Regions from separate parts of the Halobacillus sp. ABR2_026 genome, predicted to be linked through region 1. Evidence: riboswitches for the same ligand, from Rfam matches in the RefSeq annotation. Region 1 holds a riboswitch; the other holds the start of a gene.

Region 1 (3,945 bases):
CAACAATGCAGGGTACGCCGTCGGAGGGTTCCTGGAACAAGTGCCTCTTGACACGTATCGCCATCAATTTGAGACGAATGTGTTCGGCGTCATTGCTGTTACGCAGGCCGTGCTCCCGGTGATGCGCAAACAAAGGAGCGGAAAGATCATGAATGTAAGCAGCGTCAGCGGTCTGATCGGTTTCCCTGGGCTGTCAGCCTATGTAGCCTCGAAGCATGCCTTGGAAGGATTATCAGAAAGTCTCCGTTTCGAAGTGAAGCCATTCGGCATCGACGTTGTCTTGATTGAACCCGGCTCCTATCAGACGAATATCTGGTCGACTGGACTCGAGATCCCGGAAACATTACATGACCCCGGATCTCCATACGCTGCTTACATAAAAGGGTTGTGGGATGCTCTAAACAAAGAAACACCCGGTGATCCTCAGGATGTATCCGATTTGATGGCAGGATTAATGGATAAAGAAGAACTGGTCAAACTGCGTTATCCAATCGGACCAGGGGTACGCACCAATGTATGGTTTAAACGTTTAGTGCCATGGAAGTGGCTGGAGAAGACCGTCTTGCAGAAAATTCTTGGGAAATCAGAAGCGAAAGGGGAGCGGTACAATGGTACAAGTGATGGATGGAGCAGAGGAGATGCGCTTCGAGGGGAATGAGGTAGGAATTCTTGTATGTCATGGTTTTACTGGCACGACACAGAGCATGAAACCTCTGGCAGAGACGTATGCGAGGGCTGGCTATACTGTCCATTGTCCCCGCCTTAAAGGCCACGGGACAACAGCGGAGGATATGGAATCGACCACCCATGATGACTGGGTCCAGTCGGTCGAAGCAGGATATGACTGGTTGAAGGAAAGGTGTTCGAAAATATTCGTCGTCGGTCTTTCTATGGGAGGAACCCTTGCTTTATATATGGCGAGTGAATACCGTGATGTAGCGGGAGTCATCCCGATCAACGCTGCCATCGATATTCCAGCACTGGAAAGCAGTTCAGAGTCAGAAGAGCGGTTTATCGAAGCGATCGGGTCAGATATCAAAGACCCTGAAACGGTGGAACTGGCTTATGAGCGGACACCTGTTCAGTCAATCGGTGAACTTGTTCAATTGATGGAAAAGGTGAAACCGCGATTGGATGAAGTCCATTGTCCGATCATGATTTTCGTATCTGACGAAGACCATGTCGTACCGCCTAACAACTCAGAAGTCATTTTTGAATCGGTCTTTTCTGAACACAAGGAAATCATCCATCTTGAAAACAGCTACCATGTCGCTACCCTCGATCATGATAAAGACATGATTCTGGAACGGACGATGGAGTTCTTTCAAATGTACACCAATACGAAATGATTGCCCGGGAAATAGAAAAGACTTTGTAATCTTATAGAAAATTTATTATAATAGATACAAATCAGGAAAAGTAAACGGTTTAAAGCCTTCAAGGGGAGCCTTCCGGCTGAGAGTGAATGTCATGTTCAGACCCTTCGAACCTGTCAGTTAATACTGGCGTAGGGATGGCGGCTTTTTTGATGGTGCAATGCGAAATTGGGACTCCTCCATCAGGAAGCTTCCCTCTTTGGCGTTGCTTTTTTTGTGTCTTTTTATAAGGAGGAATGTTGAAATGAGAAATCGCCGGGTATTGTTCCTCGTCGAGGTCGCGATCTTTTCAGCACTCGCGTTATTGTTGGATATTATTCCATTTTTATCATTCAAACTATGGGCGCAGGGAGGTTCTGTTTCCTTCGCAATGGTCCCCGTGTTCATCATGGCTTTCCGCTGGGGATTAAAAGGCGGTGTTACGACCGGATTGCTGCTGGGCCTTTATCAACTATTGACAGGCGCCTACATCATGACACCCGTCCAGGCTTTTCTTGACTATGTGGTAGCTTTTGCTGTCATCGGGACAGCTGGATTAGTGGCTGCACCATTATGGAAGGCGATTCAATCGAAAGAGTCCCGTCGGTTGGTCGGATGGATCGTCGTTGGATGTCTGATCGGAAGTGTTCTGCGCTTTTTCGGACACTTCTTCGCAGGAATCGTCTTCTACGGAGAATTTGCTCCGGAAGGTCAGCCCGTCTGGTTGTATTCCCTCGTTTACAACGGCGGGTATATGCTGCCAGCGTTCATCCTTAGCAGCATCATCGTAAGTCTTCTTTTTGTAAAGCGTCCCAAACTAATCACCCATTAATGATGAACAACCCCTGTCCGATCCTCGCGATCGCATAGGGGATTTTTTTATTCTGGGGGGGTTGTAGGAGTGAAGGTTCGATAGGAAAAGGGAGACGGACGAAATTGGTTATACAGGGATATGTTCAATATCGACCCTCGCATTTGATTAAATGGTGGAATCCTAATCATGTTTTTGTCGAATCGGGGTTTGAAACCTGCCATAGAAGTGAAAATAAGAGGAGCACTCTAGTTTAGGAGGCCTCTTATGAAGCGTTTAAAACGATTAGGTAAACGAAAGTGGTTTTGGATCGTTGTCTTTATTCTTATTGTTCTTAGTCTAACGATTGCCTACCACACCTCATGGAAGACCCTGCCTGATGGGATTGCCTATGAAGGCGAAGAGCACCAGATGGAAGATATTGAATTTTATCGGGATCTTACTTATGAAAATGAAGCCGGTGAAACGGTCCATGATCTTCAAATATTTGAAGAGATCAACCAGACGATTGCAGAAGCAGATGAATTCATCGTTGCGGACATGTTTTTATTTAATGGATATACCAATGGAAAAGTGGAGTTTCCTCCGATTTCAAGTGAATTGGTGGATGCTGTGTTAGAGAGGAAAGAAGAGGTCCCTGATTTGAAGGTCGTTTTCATAACCGATCAGATCAATACGGTTTACGGATCATATGAGTCGGAAACCATTAAACGTCTGGAAGAAGGCGGTGTGGAAGTTGTGTTGACGGATTTGAACCGGTTGAGAGATTCAAATCCCTTGTATTCAAGCGTATGGCGGTTGTTGTTTTCCTGGATGGGAACAGGTGATGACGGCTGGATTAGCAACCCTCTTGCAAAAGAAGCACCAAAAGTGACCCTTCGTTCCTACATGAAATTGTTGAATATTAAAGCGAACCACCGGAAATTGTTGGCCACAGAAAAAGCGGCTATCGTTTCGACGGCAAATCCTCATGATGCAAGCGGTTATCACGAGAATGTGGCCTTCAAGATGACGGGGCCGATCATCAAAGATATCCTGGAAGCGGAGGAAGCCGTCGTCCGCTATTCCGGAGGAGATGAATTCCCAGATTATGAAGATATCGAATGGGAAGAGAAGGAAGGGCCATTATCCACCCGGTTCGTCACGGAAGGAAAGATCTATCAGTCGATACTTGATGGACTATCTGACGCAGGAGAGGACGATAGGGTCTGGCTCGGCATGTATTACCTGGCTGACAAGAAAATTATGAACAGCATAGACGAAGCCGCTAACCGGGGGGCTACGGTGAATATCATCATGGATCCGAACAAGACAGCATTCGGTCATGAGAAAACCGGTATTCCGAATTTGCCTGTGGCTGCCGAATTACAGAGACTTGGAAATGAGAACATCAACTTGCGCTGGTACGATACGGATATGGAGCAGTACCATACGAAAATGCTATACATCGATCACCCGGAAGACGATCTCATAATCGCCGGTTCCGCCAATTATACACGACGAAATCTGGCCAACTTGAACCTGGAAGCGGATGTGGTCATTAAAGGAAACGGGGAAGAAGAGGTGTTCCAAGAAGTGGATGACTATTTCCAGCGGATCTGGAACAACGAAGATGGACATTATACTGCAGAGTACAACAAGTATCAGGACAATTTAACATTTATTCGTTATGCCACGTATTATCTGCAGAAATGGACATGGTTTACGACTTATTGATATGAAAAAAGGAGCACACCGTCCGGTGTGCTCCTTTTTTGTTTCTCTTATAATAATGTTTCT
Region 2 (3,945 bases), 2.2 Mb from region 1:
TATCGAACTATAAAAAGCAGGGATATATCCTTTTTAAGCCCGAGGATGAAAAAGATTTGAACTGGGTGAATCTCCATATTTTAGAACATGCCCTCACAGCCTGCGCCCTTTATTTTGTAAAAGAAAACGCGATTGAAATGACGGAAATACGGCTGAAAGACAACTTTTTATTAGACTTAGCAAAGCAGGATAAGGAAATGGATCGGGCGCTTTTGTCGAAGGCACAGCTCCTCGGTTATGATTTAGAGAAACCGTACATCTGCCTGGTCGGTCATATTCGTTTCGTTCCTGCGGAAGAAGAGAAACCGAATGCCACAAGATCCCATGTGAAGTCTTCCTCGATCAACAGCCGGAATTATTATATTCAAAAGGAAATCACCCACGCAGGAGATACTCTCCAAAGGCGTACGATGACGACGTTTGATGAAGGTGAAGTGATCGTTTATTTAGAAACGGACCGTCCGGACTTTGAAGAAATTGCGAATCAGTTTCTGGATTTGATTGAGCGGAGACTTCATGAGCTGTTGAAGGGGATTACAATCAGTTGGGGAATCTCCTGTCATAAAGGAGGCTACCAGGTCTTTCATAAAAGTTATGAAGAAGCAGCGACGGCATTGAAAATTGGTCAGCAGCATGAGGAGGGTGAACGGACATTTTTCAGTGATACGAGAATGAATCGGTTACTGATGGCCCTGTCCCATGAAGAGGAAATCGGCACCATCGTATCGGATACTCTAGAGAAGCTGATTGATTATGATCAGAAGAGGCAGACAGAATTGATCCATACGTTTATGGTCTATAATAAATACAACAGCAATGTCAGTCAGACAGCTCGTGCCCTTAACCTTCACCGTCAATCTCTGCTTCACAGACTGAGAAATATTGAGCATTTGACGGGCTTGTCCCTTCTGAATGCGGATGATCTCTTTTTACTGGAGCTGAGTGTAAGGCTGTGGATCCTGAAAAAAGTAGATGCCTAGAGCGCCCAGGGATGGCGCTCTATTTTTGATCCTTAACGGTGGTTTTCCACTTCTCCTGTCCTGTTCCCCTTTGATCAAGTGTAATCGTCCACTGGTCGGTTTCTTCATCAAAGGAAAGTAAAGAAACAATGAGAACTTCGGTCTGGGCCTGCCCTTTTTCAGATAAGGCTGTGGACAAAGCTTCAGATGCTTTCATGTCTGCCCCTTGGACTTCACTCATTTCAAGCTCCAGCACTTTTTCTGCCGCTGCTTGTTCAGGATAAGATTCAGCAATCGCCCCATCCACCCAGACTTCCACTTGTTTTCCCACCCATTGGCCTTCAGGCACATCGGATACCCACATGGCTCGTCCTTCATCCTTAGATCCATCATTCATTGGGGTGACAACAAGAAGTCTGTCCTCTTCCTGGGCCATGACGAACCCGCTTATATCAGGAGCAGCAGTTTCAGCATCCACTTCCTCTACATCCACTGGTTCCGTTTTTGATAAAAGGCCGCAACTACTGAGAAAAAAAGAAATGATGATCGACATTCCAAGCATCCCTATGATTTTCATGTTTCCCACACTCCTTTTCTACTTTATGAAGACGTTTGAATGGTAGAGAAAGTTTCACATGACAGAAACATCCAACTTTGTTATGATGATAATCAACAAGCGAATAGATTTATGAAACTACTAGGGGGGCCTGAATAGGCTGAGAGGAAAGTAGACAAACTTTCCGACTCTTATGAACCTGATCTGGTTAATACCAGCGGAGGGAAGTAGTCTGACGATACATGTATCGACTTACTGCATACCAGGCCAGGTCCTCTAAGGATCTGGCTTTTTTGTTATAACCTGTTCAGCTTCTTTCAAAGAGGGAGGTGACCTATGAAAAATACGAAGGTGCTCACTACGATGGCTGTCCTTGTCGCCATGGGGACGATCGGCGCACAGCTTCTCTGGTTCCCTGCAGGGATAGCCAAAGCTTATCCTGTACAGCATGCTGTAAATGTGATCGCGGCAGTGGTGCTTGGTCCTGTTCCGGCGGTCACTATCGCTTTTGTTATTGGTATGCTGCGTTTTCTACTGGGGCTAGGCACGATTCTAGCTTTTCCGGGCGGAATGTTCGGTGCTCTACTTGCTGGAATTTGTTATCGGATTTATGAGAAAAAGAGGTCTGCGGTGATTGGTGAAGTACTTGGTACCGGCGTCATCGGGGCATTCGTTTCAGTACCGATTGCACATGCTCTGATGGGAAGTGGTGCAGGTGCATTAACCTTCCTTCCATCGTTCCTCGTGAGTAGTGTTTCTGGAGCGTTAATTGCTTCTTTCATTCTATCACGCGTCAAAAAGGAAAATATGATCTTACAACCATAATACACGGAAACTGCTAGGGGCGCGAGTAATCGCTGAGATAAGGATCATTTTCCTTGGTCCCTTACTACCTGATCCGGGTCATGCCGGCGGAGGGAAGTAGTATTAGTCCTCTACTGTCCTCTAGTAGCTTCCGATAATAATAGGAGGCTCTACCATGTCTTTTTCCAACCAAATAAGAAGAGAAAACCAGGATGTTTATCAAGCCATTTTCAATCACCCTTTCATTCAGGGAATCGGAAAGGGAGAAGTCACGAAACATGCTTTGACTCATTACATCAAAGCTGATTATGAGTATTTGAATGCCTTTATGCATGTTTATGGAATAGCTATTTCTAAGTCTACGGATCGGAGAGATATTCAACTTTTTAACGAACAAATCGATTTTGTGCTGAACAGTGAAGTTCATCCTCACAACAACTTTTGTGAACAGATCGGCGTTCCTTACGAAGAACTTCAAGGCTTTCCACTGCCTCCGACCGCGGATCATTATATCAAGCATATGCTCTACCATGCTCATCATGGCGGCATTGGAGAAATTTTGGCCGCTTTGCTCCCATGCCCGTGGACGTATTACGAGATCGGTGTTGAATTGATGGAAACATTCAAACCTGACGACGGCCATCCTTTTTATCCATGGATCCAATTTTATGCCGATGCGGATGTGAAAAGCCTCACCAGCGTGTTGTGTGAACGTCTGGATGCATACGCGGAAGACGCTTCAGAAGTTGAAAAGCAGCGGATGAGAGAAGCCTTCAGGAAAAGCTGCCAGTTGGAATATGCCTTTTGGGAAATGGCTTACACCGAGGAACAGTGGCCTTGTGAAAAGGAGGGAGTACGATGAGGGACGTGTCCTGTGCTTTGACGATTGCCGGTACAGATCCGAGCGGAGGCGCCGGGGTTCAAGCAGATTTGAAAACATTTCAGGAGTTGAAAAGCTATGGAATGAGTGTCGTCACTTCCGTTGTTTCACAAAATACGACGGGGGTCAAAGATGTCCATCACCTGCCTGAAGAATTCATAGAAAGCCAATTAAGGGCCGTGTCGGAGGATATGCCTGTGCATGCATTAAAAACGGGAATGATCGCGAATAAAAAAATGATGAAAGTCATTAGTGGATGGCTGTCAGATCTGGATGCTCCATATGTGATGGATCCGGTCATGGTCGCTCAAAGTGGCGATCCATTGATAGAAAGAGAAGATCAGCGTTATTTAAAAGAATATCTTTTGCCGCAGACAGCCCTTGTCACCCCGAACCTTCCCGAAACGGAAGTGATGGTCGGGGGAGATATTGCGACAGAAGCGGATATGAAAGAAGCAGCTGAAGTCATCGTGAAGGAATTCGGGGCTGGAGCTGCCTTGATCAAAGGGGGCCACCTTAAAGGAAGAGCGATCGATTTTCTGTATGATGGTAAGCAATTTTATGAATTTGAGGCTGAACGCATCGATTCTTCCAACACTCATGGCACCGGTTGTACGTATTCTGCTGCCATTACAGCGTATTTAAGTCAAGGCTACCCGCTTCCTCAGGCCGTTAAAGAAGCGAAGCAATTCGTAACCGAGGCCATCCGTTACTCCTTTGATTTAGGGAAAGGAAACGGGCCGACG

The links. A riboswitch is a leader RNA that binds a small molecule or an ion and turns the genes downstream of it on or off. The one in region 1 is predicted to bind thiamine pyrophosphate.
Region 2: linked by a shared signal. The riboswitch ahead of thiW (energy coupling factor transporter S component ThiW) and the one ahead of thiT (energy-coupled thiamine transporter ThiT) in region 1 are both predicted to bind thiamine pyrophosphate.

Annotation. Positions count from the first base shown of each region.
Region 1 is NZ_JBSWTM010000001.1:1,495,931-1,499,875, forward strand. It holds gene ACXADE_RS07760 (SDR family oxidoreductase) at 1-658, shown strand, start outside; gene ACXADE_RS07765 (alpha/beta hydrolase) at 609-1,349, shown strand; TPP riboswitch at 1,431-1,531, shown strand; gene thiT (energy-coupled thiamine transporter ThiT) at 1,621-2,187, shown strand; gene ACXADE_RS07775 (phospholipase D family protein) at 2,434-3,882, shown strand; gene ACXADE_RS07780 (YflT domain-containing protein) at 3,930-3,945, opposite strand, start outside.
Region 2 is NZ_JBSWTM010000001.1:3,694,920-3,698,864, reverse strand. It holds gene ACXADE_RS18760 (PucR family transcriptional regulator) at 1-980, shown strand, start outside; gene ACXADE_RS18755 (DUF3221 domain-containing protein) at 1,000-1,536, opposite strand; TPP riboswitch at 1,649-1,758, shown strand; gene thiW (energy coupling factor transporter S component ThiW) at 1,852-2,340, shown strand; TPP riboswitch at 2,346-2,452, shown strand; gene tenA (thiaminase II) at 2,495-3,181, shown strand; gene thiD (bifunctional hydroxymethylpyrimidine kinase/phosphomethylpyrimidine kinase) at 3,178-3,945, shown strand, end outside.